3 regions of the Bacillus sp. V2I10 genome follow, and region 3 is predicted to be linked to each of the others. Evidence: predicted binding sites of a transcription regulator. Region 3 holds the regulator's gene; each other region holds the start of a gene.
What was found. Region 3 encodes LexA, which represses DNA repair genes until DNA is damaged. Its sites were predicted from a motif close to CGAACATATGTTCG; they were not measured.
Positions count from the first base shown of each region.

Region 1: the regulator LexA is predicted to act here: its motif matches at 4,124-4,137, upstream of recA (recombinase RecA).
Region 2: the regulator LexA is predicted to act here: its motif matches at 5,904-5,917, upstream of QFZ72_RS27905 (YolD-like family protein).

Region 1 is NZ_JAUSYV010000001.1:3,493,407-3,504,060, reverse strand. It holds gene QFZ72_RS17710 (DUF3243 domain-containing protein) at 1-86, shown strand, start outside; gene QFZ72_RS17705 (DUF3388 domain-containing protein) at 343-1,134, shown strand; gene QFZ72_RS17700 (helix-turn-helix domain-containing protein) at 1,153-2,049, shown strand; gene pgsA (CDP-diacylglycerol--glycerol-3-phosphate 3-phosphatidyltransferase) at 2,121-2,699, shown strand; gene QFZ72_RS17690 (competence/damage-inducible protein A) at 2,725-3,981, shown strand; gene recA (recombinase RecA) at 4,208-5,245, shown strand; gene rny (ribonuclease Y) at 5,614-7,176, shown strand; gene QFZ72_RS17675 (TIGR00282 family metallophosphoesterase) at 7,269-8,063, shown strand; gene spoVS (stage V sporulation protein SpoVS) at 8,263-8,523, shown strand; gene QFZ72_RS17665 (dipeptidase) at 8,748-9,665, shown strand; gene QFZ72_RS17660 (2-oxoacid:acceptor oxidoreductase subunit alpha) at 9,905-10,654, shown strand, end outside.
Region 2 is NZ_JAUSYV010000002.1:122,097-132,750, forward strand. It holds gene QFZ72_RS27880 (tripartite tricarboxylate transporter substrate-binding protein) at 16-882, opposite strand; gene QFZ72_RS27885 (hypothetical protein) at 875-1,057, opposite strand; gene QFZ72_RS27890 (tripartite tricarboxylate transporter permease) at 1,070-2,569, opposite strand; gene QFZ72_RS27895 (aminopeptidase) at 2,582-3,562, opposite strand; gene QFZ72_RS27900 (sigma-54 interaction domain-containing protein) at 3,810-5,594, opposite strand; gene QFZ72_RS27905 (YolD-like family protein) at 5,952-6,251, shown strand; gene ald (alanine dehydrogenase) at 6,606-7,739, opposite strand; gene QFZ72_RS27915 (amino acid permease) at 7,790-9,178, opposite strand; gene kynU (kynureninase) at 9,268-10,554, opposite strand.
Region 3 is NZ_JAUSYV010000001.1:3,056,873-3,067,526, reverse strand. It holds gene QFZ72_RS15500 (amino acid permease) at 1-271, shown strand, start outside; gene QFZ72_RS15495 (magnesium transporter CorA family protein) at 1,031-2,488, opposite strand; gene lexA (transcriptional repressor LexA) at 2,584-3,204, opposite strand; gene yneA (cell division suppressor protein YneA) at 3,365-3,676, shown strand; gene QFZ72_RS15480 (YneB family resolvase-like protein) at 3,690-4,340, shown strand; gene QFZ72_RS15475 (DUF896 domain-containing protein) at 4,405-4,635, shown strand; gene tkt (transketolase) at 4,811-6,817, shown strand; gene sirA (sporulation inhibitor of replication protein SirA) at 6,958-7,404, shown strand; gene QFZ72_RS15460 (YneF family protein) at 7,490-7,708, shown strand; partial or broken gene QFZ72_RS29500 (flavin monoamine oxidase family protein) at 8,184-8,497, shown strand; gene QFZ72_RS15450 (CBO0543 family protein) at 8,849-9,433, shown strand; gene QFZ72_RS15445 (hypothetical protein) at 9,434-9,643, shown strand; gene QFZ72_RS15440 (hypothetical protein) at 9,968-10,288, shown strand; gene QFZ72_RS15435 (hypothetical protein) at 10,536-10,654, shown strand, end outside.

The DNA of each region.
Region 1 (10,654 bases), 440 kb from region 3:
ATCTTTGGAGCGTGGCTTCTAAAGAAGAACAGCATGCCATTGCAAACATGATGGTTAAACTAGTGCAAAATAATGGTACAAGATAAAGAGGGGACGCAGGTCCTCTCTTTTTTATGGAAAAAACAGAAATCAGTGATTAAGGATCCCTCTGAAAGTTCAATTTTCTGAAGACCTGTTCCAATCTAATCGATGAGTCTCGCAAAAGAATGAAAAAAGAGCCGTGCATTCTAGGTCCACATACCCCCTTTTATATTGTCAAGGAATTATTCTTTCCTCTTTCATCAAAATGCTTTATGATAAGGATATAGGTGTTATAGACCTGGTTTTGAAGGGGGTCCTTTTTTGGAGATGCAGGAATGGTATTTAGAGTATGAAATTCAAAAAAACCGTCCCGGACTTCTTGGCGATATTTCTTCGCTGCTCGGGATGCTTTCTATAAATATAGTCACTATTAACGGCGTGGATGACAGCCGCAGGGGGCTGCTTCTTAAGTGCTCGAATAATGAGCAAATCCAGCGTCTTGAATCGATTTTAGATACAATGGATCATATAAAAGTAACAAAATTGCGCAAGCCTAAATTAAGAGATACACTTGCTGTCCGGCACGGAAGATACATACAGCGTGATGCAGATGATAAAAAAACATTCCGGTTTGTAAGAGATGAGCTTGGACTGCTTGTGGACTTTTTGGCTGAATTATATAAGCAGGAAGGCCACAAACTGATCGGCATAAGAGGCATGCCCCGCGTCGGCAAAACAGAATCAATTGTCGCTTCAAGTGTGTGTGCAAACAAAAGATGGCTTTTTGTGTCTTCAACTTTATTAAAACAGACAATCAGAAGCCAGCTGATTGCAGATGAGTACAGTGTTGAGAATGTATTTATTATTGATGGGATTGTTTCCACAAGAAGAGGCTCTGAAAAGCATTTGCAGCTTGTGAGAGAAATAATGAGGCTGTCTGCTACAAAAGTTGTCGAGCATCCGGACATGTTTGTGCAAAATACAGAGTATACACTCGATGATTTTGACTATATAATTGAACTTCGAAACGATCCGGATGAAAAGATTACATATGAGGAAGCATCTGAACCTCAAATGTTTGATGAATCGAGTTTTTCCGGGTTTGATTTTTAGATATGGAAGGTGTTACGGTTGAGTGAACTAGGAAATCGACTAAAACAGGCGAGAGAAGAGCGGAAATTAAGTCTTGACGATCTCCAGGCAATGACAAAAATTCAAAAGCGGTATCTTATCGGAATTGAAGAAGGCAATTACGGCATTATGCCGGGGAATTTTTATGTGCGGGCTTTTATTAAACAGTATGCAGAAACAGTAGGGCTGGATCCAGATCGGATTTTCGAGGAGCATAAAAACGAAATACCGGTTGTTTATTCAGATGATACTCCTGAGCTTTCGAGGGTGAAAACACATAAAGAGCTTCCGAAGTCAGCATCAAAGGCTTTGGAAATATTGCCCAGGATCTTAATAATCGTATTGGTTTTACTAGTAGCGGTCGTTATCTGGATTTTTGTACAGAAGGACAAGCCGGACGGTGCAAAAAACACAGAAGACCAGACTAAGCAAATTTCAAGCGCCGAAAATGAATATGATTCCATTGAAAACGACGAAAAAAATGCATCAGATTCTAAAGAGCCTGAAGAGAAAGATGCAACGGATGAAAAAGTCAAAGAAGAAAAGCCGGAAGATGAAAAACCTGAAGAGCAGGCTTCAGTACTCACATTCAAAGAAAAAACAGCCAGAAAAGCGGTATATGAGCTGAAAAAAGCAAAAGAATTTAAGCTTGAGGTCAGTTCTAAGGGGCAGACTTGGATTGAGATCCGAAATGCATCAGGAAAAAAATTCTTCAGCGGCATGCTGAAGAAGGATCAAACCGAGGCGCATGATTTTACAAATGAAACAGAAGCCTTTATTGTCATTGGAAATGCTTCAGCTGCTGAAGTGAAGGTAAATGGACAGCCTGTAGAATATCAGATTGATCCTAAAAAAACAGTAAGACAAGATATGCAGATTGTATATACTAAGGAGTAAAGTCATCTTCAAGATGGCTTTTCTTTCTTTTATATTTTCTGATACATAATTTACACTCTGGAGGAAAAAACATGAATTTACCGAATCGCATTACCATCTCAAGAATCCTATTAATCCCAGTATTCATGGTGATTATGCTTGCTCCTTTTGACTGGGGCACCCTGTATATAGGGGACGCTTCCATTCCCGTCACGCATCTCGCCGGGGCAATATTATTCATTATTGCGTCTACTACTGACTGGATTGACGGCTATTATGCGCGAAAGCTGAATATGGTTACGAATTTAGGGAAATTTTTAGATCCGCTTGCAGATAAATTGCTTGTTTCTGCAGCCTTAATTATTTTAGTTGAGCTTGGACTTGCCCCATCTTGGATCGTGATTATCATTATCAGCCGTGAATTCGCTGTAACAGGTTTGCGTCTTGTGCTTGCCGGCGAAGGGGAAGTGGTTGCAGCAAACATGCTTGGGAAAATTAAAACATGGGCACAAATTATCGCCATTTCAGCCTTGCTTTTACACAACATTCCATTTGTTTTCATTTCATTCCCGTTTGCAGATATCGCATTATGGGTAGCATTATTCTTTACGGTTTATTCAGGATGGGACTATTTTGCAAAAAATAAAGCCGCATTACTGAATTCCAAGTAATTCTTCAATCAGAGGGGGAGTTCATATGACGTCAAAAACAGAAATTATTGCAGTAGGTTCCGAATTGCTTCTTGGGCAAATAGTTAACTCTAATGCCCAGTTTTTATCTCAGCAGCTGGCTGAGAATGGTCTTAATGTCTATTATCACACGGTTGTAGGTGATAATCCTGCAAGACTTGAGCAGGCAGTAAAGATTGCCAAAGAGCGTTCGAACATTATCATTTTCACAGGCGGTCTTGGACCTACTAAAGATGATTTAACTAAAGAAACAATCGCAAATATTCTGGGCAAGAAGCTTGTGACTGATGAAGAAGCCCTTCGCAGCATTGAAGACTATTTTGTCAAAGTTAAAAGAAGCATGTCTGAAAACAATAAAAAACAAGCTCTTGTCATTGAGGATTCTCACGTCTTAAAAAATGAGCACGGAATGGCGCCGGGAATGGCAATAGATGCGGATGAGCGGATTTATATGCTGCTGCCTGGCCCGCCCAGCGAAATGAAACCGATGTTTATGAAGTTCGGGCTCCCATACTTTAGAGAGAAGCTTGGCCAGAATGACAAAATTATTTCGAGGGTTCTTCGATACTTTGGCATAGGCGAATCGCAGCTTGAGACGGATATTCAGGATTTGATTGATGCCCAAACCAATCCGACGATTGCACCGCTTGCGGGTGACGGGGAAGTTACGCTCAGATTGACGGCGCGCCATCAAAATGAATCTGAAGCTGTCCGCCTGATTAATGAAATGGAGAAAACAATAAACAGCAGAGTTGGAGCCTTTTTCTACGGTTATGACCAGACAACCCTCGCTGATGAATTGCTCAGACATCTCAGACAAAGAGACATGACGATTTCAGCCGCAGAGAGTTTAACCGGCGGCCTTTTTTCAGATCAGCTGACAGCAGTTAAAGGAACATCTGATGTTTTTAAAGGTACAATTGTCTGCTACACAAATGAAGTAAAGCAATCCATCTTAAAAGTATCTGAAGAAACACTTGATCAGCATGGGGCTGTCAGCGAACAATGTGCCAAAGAAATGGCTGAACAAATCAGGAAGCTTGCAAATAGTGATATCGGAATCAGCTTTACCGGCATCGCAGGGGAAGATCCTGTTGAAGGGAAAAAACCTGGAACCGTCTATATCGGGCTGGCATTTAAAGATCAGCCGGTAAGAACCGTTCTCCTTCATCTTGCAGGAAGCCGCAACGGCATTCGCAGACGTACAGTGAAATACGGCTGTTACCTGATTATTAAAGCATTAATGGAAAATACAGCAGAATAAGCTGTATTTTTCTTTTTTACTAGATAATCCGCAAAATCAGGCAAAAAGGCAATTTAGTATTTTAGCTGATTAAGAGGCATAAATTTCTTATTTTCATTAAGAGAAAAGAGAATTTTCAGTCTGTTATCACGTTTAAAAAAACCGAATAAATGTTCGTTTTTTACTTGTCAAACGTTCGAATAAAAGGTATATTATTAATAGGTTGATAACTAAAGGAGGAAACTCAGTGAGCGATCGTCAAGCTGCCTTAGATATGGCACTGAAACAAATAGAAAAGCAATTTGGTAAAGGTTCAATTATGAAACTCGGTGAACAGACTGACCGGAAGATCTCTACATCTCCAAGCGGTTCACTTGCACTTGATACAGCACTTGGGGTTGGCGGATATCCACGTGGAAGAATTATAGAAATATATGGACCTGAGAGCTCAGGTAAAACGACAGTTGCCCTTCATGCGATAGCAGAAGTACAGCAAAAGGGAGGACAGGCTGCGTTTATAGATGCAGAACATGCCCTTGACCCTGTATATGCTCAAAAGCTTGGTGTAAATATAGATGAACTTCTTCTCTCACAGCCGGATACAGGAGAGCAGGCGCTTGAAATTGCTGAAGCGCTGGTTCGAAGCGGAGCGGTGGATATTCTAGTCATTGACTCTGTAGCAGCTTTAGTTCCAAAAGCTGAAATCGAAGGGGAAATGGGAGATGCTCACGTAGGCTTGCAGGCTCGTCTTATGTCACAGGCATTGCGTAAATTATCCGGAGCAATCAGCAAATCAAAAACAATTGCTATTTTCATTAACCAGATCCGTGAAAAAGTAGGAGTTATGTTCGGTAATCCTGAAACAACTCCAGGCGGACGCGCACTGAAGTTTTATTCTTCGGTACGTTTAGAGGTTCGCCGTGCTGAAACGCTGAAACAGGGCAATGAGATGGTCGGCAATAAAACCAAAATCAAAGTTGTCAAAAACAAAGTTGCACCTCCTTTCCGTGTTGCAGAGGTTGACATTATGTACGGGGAAGGCATCTCTAAAGAAGGCGAGATCATTGATCTTGGAACAGAAATTGATATTGTTCAAAAGAGCGGTTCATGGTATTCGTACAATGAGGAGCGTTTAGGACAGGGAAGAGAAAACGCAAAAATCTTCCTGAAGGAGAATCCTAGCATCCGCTTAGAGATTCAGGAAAAAATCCGCAGCCACTACGGCTTGGATGAAGTGGCGGTTGCTCCAGATGGACAAGAAGAATTAGATTTACTGGAAGATTAAAAAGAGGCGATCATCGCCTCTTTTTTGTATGTGAAAGTAAAAATACACCATACAATGAAGAGACAACCCTGACTTTTCCTGTTCAAGAAATGTAAGGCAATGCTTGAAAATTCTCAATTGCTTTAGAAACGCCAGAATGACAGGCTTGACAAGAAAATTTCACACATTTACAATTAGGGTGTATTATTATTTTGTTAGAACTTTTAGCGAGGCACTATGAAAGCAAATGTTAATCTGTGCAGCAGGATTGCTGCAGGTCTCCATGAAACCCTTAAGCTTTGTGCTGTATGTTGAAGAACGTTATGCAATATACATGCCGACACTTAAATCTAGCAAGAAACAAGTTCATAGCAAGAGGAGGTGAAATGATGGATCCCATTACAATGATCATCTCCATTTTGCTTGGCCTAATCGTCGGTGCAGTTGTTGGCTATTTTGTTCGTAAATCCATTGCAGAAGCGAAAATTGCCGGTGCGAAAGGAACTGCTGAGCAAATTCTTGAAGATGCGAAGCGTGATGCTGAAGCGACGAAGAAAGAAGCGTTGCTTGAGGCAAAGGATGACATTCACAAGCTTCGGACAGAAGCAGAGCAAGAAATTCGTGAACGACGAAATGAGCTGCAAAAACAAGAAAATCGCTTATTACAAAAAGAAGAGAATCTTGATCGTAAGGATGAATCTGTAGACAAGCGTGAGAACATGCTTGAGAAAAAAGAAGATTCTCTAAATGAAAGACAACAGCATATTGAAGAGATGGAAAGCAAAGTGGACGAGATGGTGCGTAAACAACAATCAGAGCTTGAGCGTATTTCCAGCTTAACTCGTGAAGAGGCAAAGCAGATCATTCTCGAAAAGGTTGAAAATGAGCTTTCGCATGATATCGCTGTAACTGTTAAAGAAAGCGAAAACCGTGCGAAAGAAGAAGCGGATAAACGAGCGAAAGAAATACTTTCCCTTGCAATCCAGCGTTGTGCAGCAGATCATGTAGCTGAAACAACGGTATCTGTCGTTAACCTTCCAAATGATGAAATGAAAGGCCGCATCATTGGACGTGAAGGGCGCAACATTAGAACACTTGAAACATTAACTGGTATTGACCTCATTATTGATGATACTCCAGAAGCAGTTATTTTATCTGGATTTGACCCAATTCGCAGGGAAACAGCCAGAATTGCCCTAGACAAGCTTGTTCAAGATGGACGCATCCATCCAGCACGTATTGAAGAAATGGTTGAAAAATCACGCCGTGAAGTTGATGAATACATCCGCGAGGTTGGTGAGCAAACAACATTTGAAGTTGGTGTTCACGGACTGCATCCAGATTTAATCAAGATTATGGGCCGTTTAAAGTTCAGAACGAGCTATGGTCAAAATGTATTAAAGCATTCCATGGAGGTCGCTTATTTATCAGGACTCATGGCTGCAGAACTGGGTGAAGATGTTACTCTTGCCAAACGCGCAGGATTACTGCACGATATCGGTAAGGCGATTGATCATGAAGTAGAAGGAAGCCATGTTGAAATTGGAGTCGAACTTGCTACGAAGTACAAGGAACACCCGGTTGTTATAAACAGTATTGCTTCGCATCATGGCGATCAGGAGCCGACTTCGGTTATCGCCGTTCTGGTCGCGGCAGCAGATGCTTTATCTGCAGCACGTCCCGGCGCAAGAAGCGAAACGCTTGAAAACTATATTCGCCGCTTAGAAAAGCTTGAAGAGATTTCCGAATCTTACGAAGGAGTTGAAAAATCCTTCGCTATTCAGGCAGGCCGTGAAGTGCGTATCATGGTTAAACCGGATACGATCGACGATCTTCAGGCACACCGTTTAGCACGGGATATCCGCAAGCGGATTGAAGAAGAATTAGATTACCCAGGTCATATTAAAGTAACAGTTATCCGTGAGACGAGAGCTGTGGAATATGCGAAATAAAGCGATGCCTTCTGCATCGCTTTATTTTTTTTGCAATCTGTGCAAAACTTAAGGGTAGGCACACACCATTTGAGAGAAGGTATAAGCGAAGCATGAAACTATTATTTGTAGGAGATGTAGTCGGATCTCCAGGTAGAGATATGATAAAAGAATATTTGCCAAAGCTAAAACGTAAATACAGACCGTCCCTGACGATTGTAAACGGAGAAAATGCAGCACACGGAAAAGGAATTACTGAAAAGATTTATCACGAGCTGAATCAGGCTGGCGCACAGGTTGTGACGATGGGAAACCATACATGGGATAAGCGGGAAATCTTTGAATTCATTGATAATTATCCAAATCTAATCCGTCCTGCGAATTTTCCTGAAGGCACTCCGGGTAATGGCATTGCATATATAACTTGCGACGGCAAAGAAATCGCTGTGATTAACTTACAGGGACGAACGTTCTTGGCGCCAATTGATTGTCCATTTAAAAAAGCGGATGAGCTGATTGAAGAAGCTAAAAAAAGAACGTCCATTATTTTTGTCGATTTTCATGCTGAAGCAACGAGTGAGAAGCAGGCCATGGGCTGGTATTTGGATGGAGAAGTGACGGCCGTTGTCGGAACACATACTCACGTACAAACGGCAGATGAGAGGATTCTTGATCAGGGGACTGCTTTCATCACAGATGTGGGCATGACAGGTCCATATGACGGCATCCTTGGAGTCGAGAGAGAGGCGGTCATAAAACGCTTCCTGACGAGCCTCCCTGTACGATTTGAGGTAACTGAAGGCAAGGCGCAGCTAAGCGCAGTAGTAATCGATGTTCAAGAAAAAACAGGAAAAGCCTTGAAAATTGACCGCATTTTAATTAATGATGATCATATGTTTTTTGAATAGAATATATATTTAGAAATTTTAGAAAAAATAGTGAAGCAAGCAGGAATACTAGTTCCCTCTAGTGAATATAGTATCAATGGAATGGCTGTGAAAGAGGTTCAGAAGGCTTCATAAAGGGGATGGGCCCTCCGAACAGATCTAATAAGGCATGATCCAATGTACATTCACGATCTATTGAAAAATAAGGGGGATACTAGAAATGGAAATATTAAAAGTTTCAGCAAAGTCCAATCCTAACTCTGTAGCGGGAGCACTAGCAGGTGTCCTGCGTGAAAGAGGCGCCGCCGAAATCCAGGCAATTGGAGCCGGAGCACTTAACCAGGCTGTAAAAGCAGTAGCTATTGCCAGAGGGTTTGTTGCCCCGAGCGGTGTTGATTTAATCTGTATTCCTGCCTTTACGGATATTCTCATTGATGGAGAAGAGCGTACGGCCATTAAATTAATTATTGAGCCTCGTTAAATAGACAAAATGATCAACCTGTTTGCGGGTCACGCAAACAGGTTTGTTTTTATTTCGCTCTTTTTATATCCTTTTTTTCCATCATAGATCGCTAAAAATTCTTTTGGATTTTTTTAAGCATAAACGGGGAATAAATTGATTCCGTATACGTGAACGAATTCCATGCGGAAAACATTCCTTTTTACAAACACAGCCCTTTTTTTATCTTTAGGAGAGATGATGACGTGCGTATTTTTGATGCTCATTGTGATTTGCTCTATCAATTATGGCGCAGGCCTGAAATTAGTGAATGGAATGACCTGAATCTGCATGTCACCATTGAAAAGCTATTTCAGTTTGGAGCAAAAGTCCAGTGCTTTGCCATCTTTATACCAGTTGATGTCACGAATAAATTAGAAGCCGCCTTTGCACAGGCTTCCATCTTTTATGATCGGATTATTAATGGATTTGAAAAGATCATACATATAAGGACAAAACAGGATCTTCTTGCGTTAAAGGATGATGAAATTGGAGCCATTTTGACACTTGAAGGCTGCGACCCGATCGGCCATGATTTAAGCCTTCTTTCCATTTTTCAGCAGCTTGGAGTTAGATCAGCGGGACTGACCTGGAATTTTGCTAATTTACTTGCTGATGGGGCGCTCGAAACAAGAAATGCAGGTCTATCATTTTATGGGAGACATGTAGTCGGGAAATTAAATCATTATCACATGTGGACAGACGTATCTCACCTTTCCGAACGAAGCTTTTGGGATGTCATTCAGCTTGCAGACCATCCGATTGCCAGTCATTCAAATTCGTATGCACTGTGTCCCCATCCAAGAAATTTAAAAGACGATCAAATTAAAGCCATCGTTGCAAAAAATGGTTTGATTGGCATAACGTTCGTGCCGCAATTTACCTCTTCCCGCTCAAGGGCTTCAATGAAGCATCTTCTTAATCACTTAGATTACGTATGTGGTCTTGCAGGAGAAAATGCTGTAGGATTTGGATCTGATTTTGACGGGATAGATGAAACGATTGAAGGGCTTGAAGGCTATGAACAGTACCCTTACTTACTGAATACACTCTCGAAGCATTATTCAGAAAGCCAGGTTGAAAAATTTATGTATAAAAATTTTGCTGATTCCATTCCTTTTTAGACAAAGGTTTCGGGTTGCATAATCACGTAATCGGAATGAATGAATATAAGATTTGCAAAAATCAAAAAAATAAACAGCAAAAGCATGTTTATTTCCCTGAAACGCTTGTTTTTTTCTCATGTTCGTTCTACAATTGTAAACGTTTAGTACAAATTCTAACAATATTTAATTACGTGTGTAAGAGCTCTTAAATAGGGCGAAAAATATATAAGTGTTTCTTAAGAAGGGGTGTAGGGCACATGATCAGTCAACTTTCATGGAAAGTTGGAGGACAGCAAGGTGAAGGTATCGAAAGTACCGGAGAAGTGTTTTCAATCGCATTAAACAGAATGGGCTATTATTTATATGGCTACCGTCATTTCTCATCTCGAATAAAAGGCGGTCATACAAATAATAAAATCCGCGTCAGCACAACTCAAGTTCGTGCTATTTCGGATGATCTTGATATATTAGTAGCTTTTGATCAGGAAACAATCGATGTGAACGTATATGAGCTTCGCAAGGGCGGCCTAGTTCTTGCAGATTCAAAGTTTAATCCAGTTATTCCTGATGACTGCAACGCTGTTTTGTATTCCGTGCCATTTACAGAGATTGCCGCAGAGTTAGGTACTTCATTAATGAAAAATATGGTTGCAATTGGTGCAACAAGTGCTGTGCTTGATCTTGGAACATCACAATTCCAAAATGTCGTTCAGGAGATTTACGGGAAAAAAGGGCAGCAGATTGTTGAAAAGAATCTTGAAGCCATTGAAAAAGGCTCAACATATATGAAACAAGAACTGAACTTTGACCGTGTTGATATGTATCTTGAAAAAGCGGATGGGCAAAAACGCATGTTCATGATCGGCAACGATGCGATAGCATTAGGCGCAGTTGCCGGCGGAGCACGTTTCATGGCTGCTTACCCAATTACACCTGCTTCTGAAATCATGGAATATCTCATTAAGAAGCTGCCTGATTTCGGCGGAACAGTTATTCAAACAGAAGAT
Region 2 (10,654 bases), on a different contig from region 3:
TTTTTCACCATCCCGTCACTCGTTTGCTCGCGTTATTCCTACTTCTTCAGGAGACCGTTTTCCTACTCCAATATCCCAAAGCAGCCAGCTAGTTTTTTCTGTCGCTTTTTGAGTATATTCTTGACTATCTTCGAAATCTGTAAGAACGATTGCCTTATTCTTTGCGAATTCTTTGAATTCATTACTGTTTATAGCTTTGTTATAAGCTTTTTTAATTTTTTCTACGATAACCTCAGGTGTTCCTTCCTTTACTGCAGGTCCCCACCAGGTTCCTTCTGGTACAAATTTATCCAGATCAGCAACAAATTCTGTCACTGGTGCAATCGTTCCAAGGCCATCTACTTCAAATGGTTTATTATCCATTACTGCTAGAGACCGAAGATCTCCTGAACGCAATAAGTCAGCAACTTCATTAACGCCACTGATGGAAAAATCCACTTCTCCTTTCATTGCGGCCATGGCTGCATTTGAGCCAGAATCATAAGTGATGATTTCTGCTTTTCCATCAATCACGCTGTTGAGAATTTCTAAAGTAAGGTGCCAAGGATCACCTATAGCTGCCACTCCGACTTTAGCTCCCTCGTTTTTTAATAGTTGCACGAGATCATCAAATGTCTTTAGTTTAGATTTATCTTTTACGACGAAATTGGCTATCCCCATGGCTCCTATACCAACTTGTTCAAAATCTTTGTAGGTTAAGTCTGTCATTCCCATTGTTGGAAACACTCGAACTAAGTCGGTTTGGAGTAAGATAGTGTGCCCATCGGCTTTTTGCTCACTGACATACTCCAAAGCTAAAGCACTGGAAGCACCTGGTCTGTTTTTTACAGCAACAGCAACACCTAGTTCTTTTTGGAGCATGGGTTGTAAAGTCCTAGCCATAGTATCCGTCCCCCCCTCCTTCACCAAAGCCAACAACAATTTCAATTGGTTTAGAGGGATACCTTTCGGCATCAGCCGTATTTCCTGAAGTCTGTTGCTTCGATTGATTTTGGCTGCATGCGCTAAGCATTAAAGCAATTGAAATAAGAAGCAAAAACATGATCTTTATCTTCATAACATGTTCCCCCTAGCCTTTATTTTTTCTGAGTCGCCTTAATTGTTTAGTTAGAAATTGATTTTGATTTAAGAGTAAAAAGATGATGCATACAAGCAAAAAGAGACTGATGGGACGAGTTACAAATGGCAGGAATGAATAATCAGCACTAACCATCGCCCTGCGAAAGTTTTGCTCTGCCATTAAACCCAAGATAATGCCTAAAACTAAAGGTGGAGCAGCCAAGCCTACTTTTCTCATCATAAATCCAACGATTCCGAAAGCTATCATAACTGCTATATCAAATGTACGATTATTTACCGCAAATGTACCGACGACACTTAAAACCGTGACAATAAGCAAGATTACACTTTTGGGAACTGCTAATATTTTCTGAAACAAAAAGGTGAAAAATAATCCGCACACTAGCATAAAAACAGATGCCACAATAATAATCACAAAGAACTGGTAAAAAATATCAGGGTTTTGAGTCGTTAATAATGGACCTGGTTGTAACCCATGTAATAAAAGACCTCCGATTATAACTGCGGTTACAGCATCTCCTGGAATTCCTAAAGTCAACATTGGAACATAAGAACCGGGTACACATGCGTTATTTGCCGTTTCTGCTGCAACAATACCTTCCGGGTTTCCTTTTCCAAACGTTTCTGGTTTTTTACTTTTTCTCCGTTGGATATCATAAGAAACCCAAGCTGCTACATCAGCTCCAACTCCAGGAATTGCTCCTATAATTGCTCCTACACCTGAAGATCGTATACCAATTGGTAAAAACTTCATCAACATTCTCCATGTAGGTAAGACGGATTTTGAATTTTCAGACTTTAAAGGAGGCTTAAGATGTATAAGTGAATCAATAACCTCTGCGATTCCAAATATGCCGATCAAAATAGCAATAAGACTAAATCCATCCATTAAAGCACTCTCTCCGAAAGTAAAACGTTGAACTCCAGTAATTTTATCCATTCCGATAGTGGCTATAGCCAGCCCTAGAAACCCAGAGATTAAGCCTTTCACCAAAGACTCTGCTGTTAAGTTAGCACTTATAATTATTCCGAACATAGCGAGCAAAAAATACTCCCATGAACCAAAATTCATTCCTAAATCAATAAGTAATGGAGATGCAAACAAAAATAGAATGGCAGCAAAGATTGTTCCCAAAAAGGATTGGAAAGTAGCTATTCCTCGCGCCAATCCCCCTTCCCCCCTTTGAGACATTGGGTACCCATCTAGGGCAGTGGCCGCAGAAGCTGGGGTACCTGGAATATTTAAAAATATGGCAGAAGTAGAGCCTCCATATGTACCTCCAATGTGAAGAGAAACAATCAAAACAATAGCTTCGACCCATTCCATCCCCCACGTAAATGAAATAAGTAAGGATACTCCCATTGTAGTAGTTAATCCCGGAAGAGCACCTACAGCTATCCCTGCAAAAGTGCCTAAAAGAAATAAAAATAATATCTTAATAGAAAGGATACTTGTAAACGAATCAACTATTGAACTTAAATCGACCACCAGATTTCCCTCCTAATCTAAGTAAATCTCGCCATTCTTCATGAGAATCTTCCCATCCACTTTAATAAGAGGATCTCTCATAACAAGATCACAATGACCAGGTGCACGAATACTGCTACCAAAAGTGATTCCATTTCCAATCCCAATATGCATCGTACCAAACTCTGCTTCATCTTCTAATTGTCCCCCTCTTCCAATCTTTGCATTGGGATTCATGCCTATTCCCATCTCAACCGCACAATAGACATTTGGATGATTATAGCTTTCTAGTGTTTGCCTTAGCATTTGTGCGTCTTCACTACCTTCAATCGAAACAATTCTTCCTTCTTTAAAAGTGATTTTTATGGGTGCTTGACATGCCCTCCCAGGAACCACGGCTCCGTCAATATATATCACCCCTTCTGTTGTACCCTCCACTGGTGCAACGGCTGATTCAATACACGGAGGTGGAGATATACTTCCAGGTTCATGACAGATACCTGTTTGGGGAACAGCATGCCGACCTGAAATATCCATGGTAAGGTTCGTACCCAACTCTGAAAAAATGCTCAAATGACTTCCAGCTTCTAAAATGGCTGATAATTTGTCGATTTTTACCTTTTGAGCTAAAAAATCAATATCTAATGAACCATCCAAAAAAACCTCTTCATTTGCATCTGGCATAAATATTAATCTTGCACCCGCATCACTCGCTTCTTTTCTTGCAGTAGAATGATTTATAGAAAAAGTGGTTGGAGCGACTATGGCATCAGCTGCTTTCATGGCTTCTGCAATAATTTTTGGAGGTTCATCTCCATGTCGAGTTGTAGGACTCATAATTGTCATAACTACTTCTGCATCCATACCTTTACCTACAATGGAAAACATCTCTCCAATTTCAATTGTGTTGGTATCGGTTAGTATAAGAAGATTTTCACCTGGTTTTATATTTAAGCACGTGTGTAAGATCGTCTGTACAGACTTCATCATAAACATTTTGCGTATTGTATTCATAAACCACCCTCACCTTTTATTTTTTTCTTTTACTATTACTAATGCAACTTCCGTGCCAAGTTAACAGAAAAATCAAAAAATAGAATAAACCCTAAATCTAAACGGGTTTATTTTTACATTTTAAAAATATTAAGCTACAAGACCCTTTTATTTTTCGCAAAATGCAAATAAAAAAAGTAGGTTAGGCCTTATAAATGTTAAAGAGGCCAAACCTACTACCGATTTTCAATTAATCGCAAAATGCAAATTACATTTGCATTTTGCGATTAATATCAAACTTATTGATTTTTCTATAAAGAGTGGCTACGTTTATTCCTAATTCTCTTGCAGCCTCTTTCTTTCCGCTTAGTGTATCACCGTGTTTTTTTAAGGATTGCAAAATCATTTTTTCTTCCATAGCTTCTAAAGTCAAATCTTGATTTAAAACACTGTGATTTATTTTTGGTTTAACCCTAGTTGGTAAATCTCCTAATGAAATCCATAAAGATTTTGTCATATTAATAGCGTATTCTACTGTATTTTGAAGCTCTCTTATATTTCCTGGCCAGGTATAAGAACATAAACAGTCTTCAGCCTCTGGTGTAAAACCACTTACTTGTTTTCCTGTGATATTTACATAATGTTTAACAAAATGGCGAAGAAGCACTGAAACATCTCCCACTCTTTCTCTCAATGGAGGAATGTGAAGAGGAATAACATTTAAGCGATAAAATAAATCCTCTCTGAATTCTCCGTCTATTACCATTTGTTCTAAGTTTTTATGGGTTGCTGCCAGCACTCGAACATCAATATCTAAAGAAGAATTTGAACCAATCCTTTCAACTCTTCTTTCTTCTAACACCCGCAAAATTTTCACTTGTAAATGAAGAGGCATGTCACCGATTTCATCTAAAAATATAGTTCCTCCATTTGCCATCTCAAACTTTCCAGGTTTTCCCTTTTTCCTCGCGCCTGTAAATGCCCCTTCACTATATCCAAATAATTCACTCTCTAGTAGGTGTTCTGGTATTGCCGCACAATTTATAGCCCTAAAGGGTTTGTTTACCCTTTGACTTTCTTGATGCACGGCCCTCGCGAAAAGTTCTTTACCAGTCCCACTTTCGCCCATAAATATTATGGTGGAGTCAGACGCTGAGATTTGCTTGGCTGTACTTTTGGCCTGCAGAATAGCTTTACTTTTCCCTATAATAATATCAAAGGTTGAATCGTCTATTTCTGATGTGATAGAATATGCCAATTTTTGTACATCCCTTAAGGCCTTAAATGAAATGGCAATTCCAATAATAAGACCCTCATAAACAAGTGGAATAACACTACCGATCACTTGAATCTTTCTTTTATGTATATGAAGTGAAAATTCAATGTCTGAATACCCTTTCGCTGTAGATAATACCTTCGTAATTGGCAAATCAGGAGTGATATCGGAAATATTCAGCTTAAGGACTTCAATTCTGTTCATCTTCAGTATCTTCTCAGCAGAACGATTTAGTTCTAAGATATATCCGTTTTGATCTACCGCGAGGATGCCTTCATACATCGATTGTATAGCCACTTGAAGCATTTGGAACATGTGTAAATATTTTTCCAACAACGATTTTGCATTTATTTTACTACTGAGTAAGTCAGCCATTTTCCCAAGGTAATTCGATAAAACAAGGTGCCTTTCTTTTAATTCCGCCTTTTGCTTTTCGGAAAAAGCCGTTAAACTAATCACCCCTATGGTTTGCCCCTCATGCTTTAGAGGAAAAGACACATCAGCTTTTTCAGGGCAGTTTCCCTGGAGAATGCAGCTTTTACAAACTTCATGAAATCCTGGTTCGAAGTTATATAGAGGCATATCTGTTTTTATCACTTCTTTAATAATATGTCCTCTAACCTGTTCACCTACAACAGCATGATGACCACCGCCTGTAGCAGCAACTACCACTTTATTCTGATCATAAATAATGACTTCCAAATCCAAGACAGATTTTATTGCTTCTGCTATCAAATTTACTTCTTCTTGCACTTCAAAAAGGATCGATTTCCCCATCTTTATCCTCCTGTTTAGTAAGACATTCAATTGATCCTTAATAATTTTTCATAATAATATTCTTCTGCTTGTTAATTGGAAAACCTTCTTTTTTAGAATTGAGGTTGTAAGAACGTGTTTTTTTATAGTTTTTCTTACATTGAAAAGAATTCAGAATGAATTTCCCTTGATCGATGAACCGGACGTCATCATTTCCTCCAAAAATGGCTCTGTACCTTCTTTCCTGAAAAATTGACAGCCTAAAGACTCCCCTCCTCAATATAGAAGATTATTTAATTTCAGCATCCAATATTTACGTCTCGTTAAAACAGAACGTATGTTTGTACAATGAATTGATTGAAAGGTGGCGATGATCCCATGCTTAGAGACCGGGGAAAAATGAAGTGGCAAGGTTTCTTTATGACGGAACATTTAAAGCTGCTGTGGGATATGGAAGAGGAATATCTAAAAACAGCTAGACCGCTGTTAGACGAGGGACAAATTGAAGACTTGGAACGACTTCTATCAGAAAGCCTGCAAGAAAAGATCTTACTGGAAATCGTCACATGGAAAGGATTAATGTTTGTGTTTGTGGAATTGTTTGATTTAATACTTGAATCATTTGGTGTACTGTTTCCGGACTCTTCTCCCCAGAAATTAATAATACATTTGCATTGATTATCTGATAATTGTTGTAAGTAGACACTAAGCGTCGAACTTCTTTATGTTCATATAAATTTGTTGGCAATAATTCTTTTATTTCGAGACAATGATTTTCACTTATTACCATACGTAAGATGAATTTTGCATACCAGTTTGGCATCCGTGCCAAAGGACTATGACTTGATCCTCTTACGAAACTAGTAAATGCTTCCCTAAAGTCTTTTCGATTCATTGCCTCTTCATATTGTAATATCCAGTCCCAATCTGTTGGTAATGAACTTATAGAAAAAAAAGTATAATTCCTCAGAATCTGGGGAACTATACCTTTTACATTCTATTTCAATTCATATAACCTTAGTAATCATAGCTTTATAGTGCAACCATTCCTTTTTCTAAAGCATCTTCGACTCTTACATAGTTGTAACAAAGGTCTTTGGCAACTGCTTCAAACGTAATTTCACCATTTGCTGTGTTTACTCCAAGTTTTAATGCTTCGTTTTCAGCGATTGCTTTATATACACCTTTGTTTGCCATCTGTAATGCATATGGAAGGGTAACGTTCGTTAACGCAATGGTAGAGGTTCTTGGAACCGCACCAGGCATGTTGGCTACAGCGTAATGAACGACTCCATGCTTTTCATAGGTTGGATTGTCATGTGTTGTAATATGATCGATCGTTTCAACGATACCACCTTGGTCAATGGCCACATCAACGACAACAGAACCAGGTTTCATCGTCTTTACCATTTCTTCTGTTACCAGTTTAGGAGCTTTTGCACCTGGAATTAAGACAGCACCAACTAAAAGGTCAGCTTCTGCTACTGCCTCTGCGATATTGAATGGGTTGGATATGAGTGTTTTAATTTGATTGCCAAAAATATCATCCAATTGACGTAACCGATCAGCACTTAAATCGATAATCGTTACATCAGCACCTAATCCAACTGCCATTTTCGCTGCGTTCATACCCACGATACCGCCGCCGATAATGGTCACTTTCCCACGGTTCACACCCGGAACACCTGCCAGGAGAATTCCTTTACCACCGTTTGATTTTTGTAAAAATTGTGCGCCGATTTGTGCTGCCATCCGGCCAGCAACCTCACTCATTGGAGTAAGCAGCGGTAAAGAGTGATTTACTGAAACGGTTTCATAGGCAATGGCAAGAACTCTCTTTTCTCTAAGCGCCTGAGCTAAAGCAAGTTCAGCGGCCAAATGTAAATAAGTGAATAAAATTAAGCCTTCACGGAAATAACCATACTCACTTGGAAGCGGCTCTTTCACTTTCATAATCATATCTGATTTAGCCCATACCTCTGTCACATCTTCAATAATTTCTGCCCCAGTATTTAAGTAATCTTCATTTGCAAAACCACTGCCCGCACCAGCGTTTTTCTCAACTAATACTTTATGCCCGGCATTTACGAATGAAACGACTCCAGCTGGAGTTAAAGCAACACGGTTTTCGTTATTTTTAATTTCTTTAGGTATACCGATGATCATGTTATGATCTCTCCTTTAATCAATCTTTTTTCAAATGATCTCTATACTGTCTAAACAGCCTTTTCATCCTGCGAAACATAAGATTTCTGTGGATTCTTTTTTTTCATCACAAAATAAGCAATTGATAAAAACAGCAGCCAAGGGATACCAAATTGGAGCATAATTTTGAAATCAGTAAACCAGGCTGTGATCATTAAACTTAGTAAGAGAAGTCCTCCCAATATCGTTAAATAGGGAAAGCCAATCATTCTTACCGGTAATTTGCGCCCGCCTATTTTCTCCCATTTTCTTCGGAAAAATAAATGAGAAATGAAGATCATTAACCAGGTAAAAAGGGAACCAAACATGGAAATCCCTATCATAAATGCATAGGATGATTCAGGCAGGAGCGCATTTACAGCAGTAGCAAGCACAATTCCCATTGTTGAAACGGTAAGAGCAGCTGTTGGAACACCTTTTTTATTAAGTTTGCCTAGAATGGCTGGTGCAAACTTTTCACTTGATAATGAATACATGGTTCGTGATGAAGCATACAGCTGTCCGTTCATCGATGATAAAGCTGCTGTTATTACAATAAAATTCATCACTCCAGAAGCACCAGGTATATTTAAGATTTCCATTACTTTTACAAACGGGCTTTCTTCAATTCCTGCCGATTGCCATGGCACAATCATCAACATGATCGCCATAGTCAACACATAAAAAGCAGACAATCGAAATACAGTTGCTTTCAATGCTTTCGGTACAGCTACATCCGGCTCTTTTGCTTCACCTGCCGTAATCGCTACCAATTCTGTACCCAAAAAGCTAAAAAGAGAAATAAAGACGGCAATCCACATACCCTTTAAACCAAATGGCAGAAAACCTCCATGATCAACTAGGTTTTTAGCACCTACATTTTCATGACCAGAAGTTCCAAACAGCACATACGCTCCAAGAAGTATAAAAGCAACAATGGCACTAACCTTTATCATCGAGAACCAATACTCAAATGTTGCAAATGCATTCACACTGGTAGCGTTTACATAAATGAGGGCTGTTGCAAAAATGATGATCCAAACAATCCCCGGGACTCCTGGAAACCAGTATTTCATATAGATTGCGATCGCACTTATTTCAACACCAATAGCAAGAACTTGAGCAATCCAATATGAATATCGGACAAGAAAGCCTGCCATGGGATGAAGATATTTATCAGCAATCGTTCCAAAAGATCCCGAAGTTGGATGGGCAACCGTCATTTCTGCCAAACATCCCATTAATAATAAAACGATGAACGCCCCTATTGTATAGCTGAGCAATACACTAGGTCCTGCAGTCCCAATGGCTAGTCCACTTCCAAGGAATAACCCCGTTCCAATCGCCATCCCCATCGCGATCATTGAAAGCTGACTTGTTGTTAATTCTCGTTTTAATCCCTCTACGCTATTATTCTTCATCTATTTCATCCCCTTCTTTAACCATAAGGCTTTGTCCGACCATTCCTTAACTACTATTAGAGAAAGAACCCCTCTAATAGATTTTCACATTAAGCCACCACTTCACGTTCATTGTTAAACTTCTCATACTCTTTTTCCGTCATGATCTTTTTAAGAATTTGAACCACTTGCCAAACTTCCTCGTAGGAGGTATAAAGGGCAACAGGTGCAAGTCGAATGATGTTAGGTGCTCTAAAATCCGGAATAATACCGTTTTCCTTCAATGACTTACAAATTCGTGCTGCTTCTTTATGTTCAAGGCTCACATGCCCGCCGCGACGTACATCTTCTCTTGGAGTTCCAATGACAAAGCCCATATCTGCTAATTCATTGTCAATTAAATCTATTAAATATTGATTAATTTTAAGTGATTTTTGGCGGATATTTTCAATACCTGCTTCTGTAAAAATTTCTAAAGAACCAATCAAAGGGGCAACGCTTAACACATGAGGTGTTCCAATTTGGAACGCTCCTGCTGAATGAGCTGGTGTTAATGTATGCTCCATATCGAATTGCTTTTCTTTATCAGAACTAAACCATCCAGCGAGTCCAGGCATCTTTCCAAAATGCTTACGATTGACAAATAAGCCTCCAACACCACCAGGTCCGCCGTTTAAATGTTTATAATTGCACCAAAACGCAAAATCAACATCCCATTCACTGAAGGAATGCGGCATCGAACCAACTGAGTGGCAACCGTCAAAGCCGATTAAAATACCTCTTTTATGTGCTTCTTCGGTTAACCGTTTAATGTCTAATATTTGACCACTGCGATAAAAGACAGTCGGCAAGACGATTAAGGCGATTGTCTCGTCCATCGCATCGATAATATCATCCTCTTCTAAAAAGCGGCCATCGCGGCTTTTCACACGAATGAGATGTGTATCCGGATCATATCCATGAATCCTTACCTGGCTTTGAAGAGCATAAATATCGGATGGAAAGGTTAGTTCATCCGCTAAAATTTTTGTGCGTGTTCCTACTGGCTTATAAAACGTAGATACAAGCTGATGCAGATTGACTGTTGTAGAACCCGTTACAATAACTTCCTCAGCAGAACCTCCAACTAACGGCGCAAGCTTTTTGCCCAATTCCTCTGCCATAAAGAACCATGGGTGATTCCCCTGTGTCCAGCCATCGATTCCATATTCTTTCCAATCGTCCAAGGATTCTAAGAGAGTCCTTTCCGCTCTTTTCGAAAGAAGACCCAATGAGTTTCCATCCATATAAATGGTTCCTGGCTTTAAATAAAACTCTTCTCGAAAATGTTTTAGAATGTCTTCCTTATCCAATTCTTTCCCGTATTCTAAAGTTGCTTGAAAGTTATTCAAAACCATCATGATTCTCCCCTTTACAATTAATGAACTGATTTTAAAGCGCTTTCTTTTATGAATATGACATCATGTCAATATTATTATCCAATGAATATGACATGAT
Region 3 (10,654 bases):
TTCTCTTGGATATACAGTTTTATGTATTTGGATTATTATTGCGATGGCGCATTTGAAATCTCGCACAAATCAGACACAGCAAGTCAGCTATAATGTTCGCTTTTTTCCTTACACGACTTGGATAGCTCTATTGGCGCTGCTTGCTATATTGATTGGTGTAATTGCGACTACTTCTATTATTGTAACGACTATCACAATCTTAATTTATTTATTCATTACAGCGGCTTACTTTGGAGTCCGTTCACGTTTTGCCAGAAGACAAGCTGCATGATTTTCCTTTTATTAAAGAGAGACACTGCTTATTAAAGAAGCGGTGTCTTTTATTTATATTTTTTGCACTATGAAATAATTTTTAAGTGCATCTATAATTAACGACGTTAAATATCTTTTAAGTAGGAAACTATGAAATCTTTAGAACGAATCATTTGATTTGTGGAAACACTGTTGAGTAAAAAAAGTTGTTTATAAAATAAAAAAGCGTTTAAAAATTGCGTGCCATGAAGTACTGTTGACTGACAATAAAGATGTTTAATTACAAATAAAGTCGTTACATTTTGTTCGGGCCAGTGTGTAAATCAACAAGATGCTTGTTTTAATAGAAGGTTAGAAGTTTAAAGATGAGTAAGTTCATACAGGTAAAAAGAAGGTTTAGACATTCAAACCGTGCAATAACTATTCTATGTGTTTGAACGGTTTTTTCTAATTTCTACATATAAAGTTGCTTTAGGAACACTAGTGAGTTTAACAATGTCTTTCATACTTAATCCATTCGTGTTTCTACTATTATATAATCGTTATATCTCTCTCAAACTGCGCAAAAAGAACTTAAAACATTAATACTCCCCAGTTTTAATTTACTGACGGTATGAAATTCCAATTCATACCGTCTTTTTTTAACAAATATTTTGCTGTTCTATCCATTTAACGTAGTAGAAAAGCTAAAAAATTTATTTTCAATCGATCAATTAATACTAGAAGGTGAAGGAGGGGGCTTTTATTAAGTAATATAGAAAAAAAGCCTCGGCATTACTCAGTCGAGGTTTTCAGATTTTCCCTTATCAAAGTAGTCTTTAAGCAGTCTCATAATTGCTATCCCCGCAAGCACACTTCCCACAGCAATACCTGATAAAGCGACAACGAGCGATATATATTCAAAAACAGAATAACCGGCAAGCTTGCTCCACTCAATTTTCCCCCGCCAGTCTTCAATCACCAGATTCATTCCGTAAATACCGGAGATAACGGTATAAGTCGTTAAGATCAGCAAAAGAGAATTATGACGTTTGCTTGCAAGTTTTTCCTGATTTTGATAAAGACTGTCCATCGTGTTTATTACCTCTTTGTAAAGAGTTTCAATTTTAAAGCGATCTTTCATCATAACAGAAAGCTCTTGTCCTTCAGTCCGGCTGCTGATTTCAGAAAAAATATATTTGGCGGTAAAATTGGCGATCGATCGAATCAGTTTGTCCATTTTTTCTTGTTTTTGGTCAATATAGAGCTGTGAATAGCTGTATGAAAGCTTTAAAAGGACAATTTTATAAAATAAGTGCAGAATCAAGTTGTAATAAAGCTGGCCATACATTTCTTCAGCAATGAGTTTTTCATTTTTGGTGTCTCTGCTGATGCAAGTAAATGTATGGTCGCTGATAATATGAAAACTATCCGGGGACCATCTGTCATAAACATGATCATTTACGTATTTTTCGATATACTTTTGATTGCTTGCAGAGGTGTATGGCTGTTTTTTTTCTTTATATCCATTCATATGTCCGATTCTGAATAAATCGTTATTTGTTATTTGATCATCTGGAGCAGCCGTTAAAAAACTGGATACGAACATCCTTTCATCAATAAAATAAGGGAGGCTGCCCAGATAAGCTGATTGATCATTCTCGCTTTTTTCTATGAAGGGGACGATGAAAGGGCAAAGGTCCTGGAAGATAAAATCCTGTGTCTTGTCAAAACGCTTTTCTCCATTATAGAGAACAGTACCTTTTTCTTCTGTAATTGAGGGCTCTAGAACGCGAAAATGATCCATAAAATCCAGTGCATCACTTAAAGAGATATCTCCATTGGTATTAAAAGGGTCTGTTCGAATCGTTACCATGCCGATAGAGAAAGGACAAAGGTAGATATCAATTGAATGAACTTTCATAGAAAATGAATTGTGCACAGTCTCAAGTCTGCAAGTCAAATTTAAAGGCTTTGAATAACGGTTTATGGCTTTTTCTTTATATTTGTCAGGGAATAAGATTTGTTCTATGTAGGGCATAAAATAATGATTTAAACATTTATGCGGGATATCAATGCTCTCCCCGTAATATATATTTTGCTGATTAACATTTTCAATTGAAAAAAATTCAAACCCGTTGGCTAAGAGCTTCTCAGTTAACTCCTTAATGCCGTCATGAGCCCAAGAAAAGGGAAATATGAATTGGCAATTGGTTCGCAGAATGGTTATTTCATCATAGTTAATTTTGGGATTCATAGGTTACCTCTTCTAAGTTTTATCAACTATTATATTCCCTTTGCTGGAGCGTATAAAACCAAAAAATAAAGATCTTTGCTTAGCAGCAAAGATCTTTAATGAATATTCCGGTAAACCCCAATGACTTTCCCTAAAATCGTAACATTTCGCAGAATAATAGGATCCATAGTTGAATTTTCAGGCTGAAGGCGAATGAAGTCTTTTTCTTTAAAGAAACGTTTTACTGTTGCTTCATCATCTTCTGTCATGGCTACTACGATATCTCCATTATTTGCCGTCTTCTGCTGTTTAACGATAACCATATCCCCGTCCAGAATTCCTGCTTCTATCATACTGTCTCCCATAATTTCGAGCATGAATACTTGATCATCTGCTGCTGCAAACGTATCAGGAAGCGGAAAATATTCCTCAACATTTTCGATGGCTGTTATGGGAGATCCCGCTGTAACCTTACCGATAATCGGAACATTAATAACATTTGATCTTGGAATATGTGAAGTCTCTTCTTCTAAAATTTCAATGGCTCTGGGCTTAGTTGGATCGCGTCTGATTAGTCCCTTGCTCTCTAGTCTGGCCAGATGGCCGTGTACAGTTGAACTAGAAGCAAGGCCGACAGCTTCGCCAATTTCGCGAACAGAAGGCGGATAACCTTTTTTTTGAACTTCTAATTTGATGAAGTTTAAGATATCCTGCTGTCTTTTTGATAATTTTGTCATCTTTTGCACCTCGCGTCCTGTAATTTATGTTGATTATAGCATGTTTTTCTTGTGCATACAAACATAAGTTCGAGAAATCCGTTGACAGAAACGTTTGTTCTCATTATACTGAAAATATCAAAAGTACGAACAAACATTCTATTTCGAGGTGGGGATTATGTTGAAAGAATCATTTTCTTATTTACTCTCATTTTTTATCGTCGTTATTGTCGCTGTCTTTGCTTTGTCTTATACTGGTGAAAAAGACAGAATGGATCACTACGTAAATATAGAAGTTACTGAAGGGGACAGCATCTGGAGCATTGCTGACCAATTTAAAGATCATCACAATCTTTCTAAGACAGATTTTGTCGAGTGGGTACAGGAAAAAAACGGCATGGAGACAGCAGTCATTAAACCTGGTGAACAAGTCTTTATACCAATAGAGAAAACAGCCTATTATGAGGTCAATCAAATAGCCAGCAAGAAATAGGGAAGTGAGAACACTGAACGCCATCATCTATTGCAGAGTCAGCACAGTGAAAGAAGAACAGGAAACATCTCTTTTAAGACAGAAGGAAGAGCTTATAAATCTTTCTGAGCAGCACAGCATGAATATTGTAAAAGTGATTGAAGAGCAGGCCAGCGGCTACGATATAGAGAGAGACGGAATATTTGAACTGTTTGACTGCATCAAAAATCAGCAGGTGGATGCAATCCTGATCCAGGATGAAACAAGGCTTGGGAGGGGAAACGCCAGAATTGCAGTCATTCATTTTCTGCTTAAAGAGGGATTAACACTTTATTCCGTCACGCATAACGGCAGGCTTCTGCTCTCAGAAGCTGATTCCATGGTACTTGAAATCGTCAGCATTGTTGAAGAATATCAGAGAAAAATTCACAATCTGAAAATCAAAAGAGGCATGCAGCGTGCGGTCAAAAATGGGTTTAAGCCTCAAAATAACCTGTCTAATATTCATGGGAGCCCCGGAAAGGACAAGAAAGAGCTTCCTGTATCAGAAATTGTCCGCTTAAAACAAAACAAACTGACCTTTGCAGAAATTGCTGCTACTTTAAGAGGTTTTGGACATGATGTTTCAAAGGCAACGGTACATAGAAGATATCAGGAATATATAAAACAATCAGGAGACCAATAAGTTGTCTTTTACAGTCATTTTTAGTACGATAGCATAGTGAAATCTACAAAAAGGAGTTACCATCATGCTTTCAAAAGAAAAAATGGCTAGAATCAATGAGCTTTCAAAAAAGGCTAAATCAAGCGCTTTGTCACCTGAAGAACTAGCAGAACAGCAGAGCCTGAGACAGGAATACCTGCATGTGTTTCGCGGTTCTATGAAAAATACATTAAAAGGCGTTACGATCCTCGACCCAAACGGTACGGATGTAACACCTCAAAAACTAAAAGATGAGAAGAAGCGAAACCTTCATTAATAAGAGGAATACGTCAATTTGTGATGTATTCCTTTTCAATTTGCACATAATACATTAGAATAGTTTCTTACACATCTTAATGGACTATTACATTTCATGATTAATGGTTGTATCATAAAGTGTGTACCGCTATGATAAGAAAGTAGAATGTTATTTCTGAAAGGATGATCAAATTATGTCACATTCAATTCAAGACTTATCTATTGCTACGATTCGAACATTATCGATCGATGCAATCGAGAAAGCAAATTCAGGACATCCTGGAATGCCTATGGGGGCAGCTCCAATGGCCTACGCGCTTTGGACACAATATATGAATCATAATCCTAAAAACCCGGAATGGTTTAACCGTGACCGTTTTGTTTTATCAGCTGGTCATGGATCTATGCTGCTGTATAGTCTGCTTCATTTGTCAGGCTATGATCTATCTATGGAAGATCTTAAATCTTTCAGACAGTGGGGAAGTAAAACTCCAGGCCACCCTGAATTCCATCACACAGCTGGTGTTGATGCAACGACAGGTCCATTAGGCCAGGGAATCGGCATGGCTGTAGGAATGGCCATGGCAGAGCGCCATCTTGCACATACATACAATAAAGAATCATATCCTGTAGTAGACCATTACACATACGCTATTTGCGGAGATGGAGACTTAATGGAGGGTATCTCTTCTGAAGCAGCTTCTCTTGCAGGTCACCTGAAGCTTGGCAAATTAGTCGTATTATATGATTCAAATGATATTTCTCTTGATGGCGACTTAGATCGATCATTCTCTGAAAATGTTGAAGATCGTTTCAAATCTATCGGATGGCAGGTCATCCGTGTTGAAGACGGCAATAATTTAGAAGAGATTTCTAAAGCAATCGAAGCCGCTAAACAAGATGAAACTCATCCAACGTTAATTGAAGTGAAAACAACAATCGGCTACGGATCTCCAAATATGTCCGGAAAGTCTGACGTACATGGCAAGCCGCTTGGGATTGACGAAATTAAATTGACAAAAGAAGCTTATGCTTGGACATTTGAAGAAGACTTTTATGTTCCAGAAGAAGTTTATGCTCATTTCAAGGAATCTGCTGAACAATTCGGATCTAAGAAAGAGCAGGAATGGAATGATCTTTTCGAAAGCTATAAAAAAGAATATCCAGAGCTTGCAAAACAGCTGAACGCCGGAATCAATGGCGAATTGCTTGAAAACTGGGACGAGGCAGTACCGGTGTATGAAGAGGGAAAAGCTCTTGCATCACGTGCATCCTCAGGTGAGGTATTAAATGTACTGGCAAAAAATATTCCTTATATCTTTGGAGGATCAGCTGATTTAGCGGGTTCTAACAATACATCCATTAAAGGAGCTGCTGATTTCACAGCAGAAGATTACAGCGGCCGTAATATTTGGTTTGGTGTACGTGAATTTGCAATGGGTGCTGCATTAAATGGGATGGCTTTGCATGGCGGCCTGCGAGTATATGGAGGAACATTCTTTGTATTCTCAGATTACCTTCGTCCGGCAATCCGTTTAGCTGCACTTATGGGACTTCCTGTAACGTATGTATTTACACATGACAGCATTGCTGTTGGGGAAGATGGACCAACCCATGAGCCGATTGAACAGCTTCCATCTCTGCGTGCAATGCCTAATTTATCAGTAATCCGCCCGGCAGATGGTAATGAGACTGCTGCAGCATGGCGCATTGCATTAGAGTCAGAAACGTCACCAACTGCACTTGTACTGACAAGACAAAACTTAAAAACAATTAAAGGTACTTCTGAAACAGCTTATGATGGCGTTTCTAAGGGAGCTTACACGATTTCAGCAAGCAAAAAAGAAACAGCAGATGCCTTGTTATTAGCTACAGGTTCTGAAGTTGGCCTTGCGGTTGAAGCTCAGGATGCCCTGCTTAAAGAAGGTATAGATGTTGCTGTTGTCAGCATGCCATCATGGAACCGATTTGAAAGTCAATCAAAAGAGTACCGTGAATCCGTTCTTCCTAAGGCTGTTAAAAAACGTCTTGCGATTGAAATGGCAGCTCCACTGGGCTGGGAACGCTATACTGGAGATGAGGGCGATGTTCTTGCGATTAACCAGTTCGGCGCATCTGCACCTGGAAATAAAATTATGAAAGAGTATGGCTTTACTGTTGAAAACGTAATGGCAAGAGTAAAAGCGCTGCTTGAACAATAATCACCTCTGAGAGAGAACGATTTTGATCGTTCTCTCTTTTTCGACAAAAAAAGTGATGCATTTCTCTGTTATTTAGACAAATTTCTAATACTCTATTCTATTATAATTAACGATAACAGTTATTTCGGAGGGGTGGAAGAATGAGGCACTATTATGTCTATTTAATAGAAGAGGAATTTGCGAACCACTTTTTTGGCCGAGAAGCGAAACTGTTCCATCTTTTTCAGGAATATCTCCGGACAAGCCCTGAGCAGAAGGAATTTCATCACTTATACAAACAAATCAGATATGTAACTAAATCAATTTCAGCTGATTCAATGGATAATATGATTGAATCAAGTTTAATGAACCAATACAATTATGTTCATACTGAAGGTTATCACCGAATCGTCAGCGAATCGAAGCAGGGGAGTGCTATGCTGCAAGTAAGGGATCAATATATAGAAGTCACTTCTATTGGAAGTTTTGATATGGAAGCGATCTTTTTTGAAATACTGAGAAAAATTGACTCCTGTTTTTTAGCTATGGATTTTGAAGCAAAACGATACGGCTGGCTAAAACCGATAAAAGAAAGAAAATTTGTCTAAAAAGGCAGAAATTACGGAGTATTTGTTGTATAATATCCTATGGTTTAGTACACTGTAAAATAGACAACATGAAGGAGGAAATACGATGGATCTGTGGGTAGTCATTCTAGTAGGCGTTCTGGCATTACTTGCTGGAGTAGCACTAGGATTTTTCATTGCTCGCCAGTATATGATGAGTTACTTGAAGAAAAATCCGCCAATTAACGAGCAAATGTTAAAAATGATGATGATGCAAATGGGAATGAAACCATCTCAAAAGAAAATCAATCAAATGATGAAAATGATGAACAATCAAGCAAAATAAAAAAAGCTTATACATCAAGGGTTCCAACGGGTTTTAGGCAAGTTTTCCACGGAAATCACTTCATACATAAACCCTTTGAGTTAATCCTTCATCATATTTTCTTCAAAAAATGCTTAATCTTTCATTTTACCAATTCAAAACCGCTTTTTCTGTTGAGAAATTAACAGGAAGGCGGTTTTTTTAATGGAAATTGAAGATCTAGTTAATGAATATTTGTACCATTGTTTAGCGAGAGGTTATACAAAGAAGACAATGATTAATAAGCGCCAGGAGTATAGACATTTGGTGATGTATCTTAAGGAGAAGAGAGGGATTACAGAAATTTTTGGGAAGTAGAAGGTATCCGCGGGGGAAAATGATGACAGATCTACCAATCAGATTTGCTTACTATCCTAGCCATCTAATTGGTTCAACAGGATCGGGGATTATATTGGCAAGTTATACATGAGAAGATGATACACTCCCATGGGATAATTTGCCTGAAGGGGATCGCATACGAAATGCATTAGATAACATGGCCACAGTACATGGTAAACAAATATACGATCTTTTTTTAACTGGGGCTTCCCATAGTTGGTCTCAATACCAATTTTCAGGTGGCGCTTTCTCCATGTTTAAACCGGGACAGGAAACCGACTTATCCCATTTATCCCAACTCCTGAAGGCAGAGTACATTTTGCAGGTGAACATACATCGACTGCACCTTCTTGGGTTGAGGGAGCGATTCAATCTGGTATAAGAGTTGCTCATGAGGTAACAAACCTCTCGAGAACATTTAATCCAAGGTGAATGAGTCATGGTGTATGTGTCACTTCGATAACCGAAATAAAGTAGCAGACTGAACAAATTGTAGAAGCGATAAAATTCATCTATAGAGAGTATTTAGAACAAGAAGTCCAAGTCAACAATTGAATAATACCCTTACATGTTCAGCAATAGGAATTCTAGAGTTTAACTATCAATTTGTAAGGAAGTTGATAAATTTGTGAATACTCTTTAATAATTAAATGTTGGTTGTCATTCTGAAGATAGAAATATTTATTTATCAACGGTTGTAAAAATTGGGATTTTTTTCATAGTAGCGTGCATAATAAAATTACTTGATGAACAAGTAGTAATTCGTTATGCAGAGGTGAGAGTATGAAGATTTATCTTCCAGAAGATCAAAGTAATCGACTTAATGATTTAAAGGAGACTCAAGAAAAAGTATCAAATCAATGGATTGATTATTGGGTTGATTACTCATCATTTGATACATGGCAATTTTGGATAAATGTTAGTTTTATCATTATTCCATTAATTGTCCTTTATTTTTTTATTGATCGAAAGAAGATATTTTTATTGGGTTTCTTTGGATTCAATATTCATGTTTGGATGGCATATATTGATGCAATAGTGACAAGATATAATTTTTTTGAATATCCATATAAAACTATTCCATTTTTGCCTATTCATGTTGGGATAGACACCTCATTGGTTCCCGTCTTATTTATATTGTTATATCAATGGACATTAAATAAGAATAAGAATTTTTATTTATATTCTTTATTGTTAATTGCTTTTTTATCATTTATGTTTAAGCCATTGCTTGGCGCATACCATCTTATGCATTTGAAAAATGGTGCAAATTATCTCTACTTATTTCTAGGTTATATAATAATATTATTAATTTCAAAAGGGATAACGAATTTATTTATATACCTCCACAAGACAGAAAGAAAATAAATGGAAGTGCACAAAATAATTTCTACATTAAAGATTGGTGTGGGATTGATGGGATTAGAAGTAGGAGTAGGGCCGATAATGTTGTTTATTCTCATATTAATTGGAGTGGTAATCTTCATAATCAATTTTGTTAAAAGAACTAGGAATAAAAAGAAGAATAAAGAAATAGATCCAAATGAAATTGTGGTTAAGAATCAGGATGAATTATAAAATTACTTCACCCAAAGGGAATTCACAATAGGAAGGAGCCAATTGGCTCCTATGACAATGGATTGTGATTTCGAACCTTCAAACTGGATAATTCTCTCTAGGAAAGTGATTACATCGATCCTTGTAATTTCCAATAAAGTTGAACAAGTTGCATTTCATACTTTACATGTTGTTTGTAAAAATAAATGTGCTTTTCTGGATCAGAATGTTCCATACAAACTTGTCATTTGAAGAAGTTGAGCTAGAGAGCCTGTAAAAGGGCTCTTTTTCTATGCTCAAATGTAAATGAGCACCAAATTATAATATATCGGAGGAATATACATAATGATCACATTAAAACAAGGTATTAAATTATCAGCAATTATCGATAAGTTGGATCTGAAAATTAAAACGAAGATCAAAAACGAACAAGGTGAATTTGAGCATCTTTCACAAGAAGAAGTTGGAGCTGACCTAATTATGCAATTTGTTAGAAAAGCATATAAAGCTGAACAAGAAGTTTATAACTTTGTAGCTGAGTATCAGAAATGTAGCACACAAGAAGCAGAAAACGTAGATTTAGTTGATTTCGTAAAAGGTTTGTTCTCAGATGAGGCAACCGTCAGTTTTTTCAAATCTGCTGTTACGTCAAGTGTCCAAGATTAGTTGAATTACTATCAAAGACATACGACTTGACAGCAATTATGGATTTGCCTCTTTCTGTCACCATGGACTTTTTGAGTCATGGTTTTGATCAGGAAAAAGATAGCTCTGCTTGGGAACTATGGAAAGCTCTGTATCATTTGGGTCAATCTTTGTTGACAATGACAAGGACGAAACGATCATAAATGCGAAGCGATTAGGTGGAAGATTGAGTGCGTTGGGTGGGTTAGTCACTACCCTTGGAGGAATCATGGGTGGAGCTTTAGTTGCCGGGCTAGGTGCAGCTGTAACTGATGTAGGAGCTTTGGTTTATTTATCAGATGATTTACAGAAATCATTAAATACTTTGCAAGCGCAAACTGAAGCAAC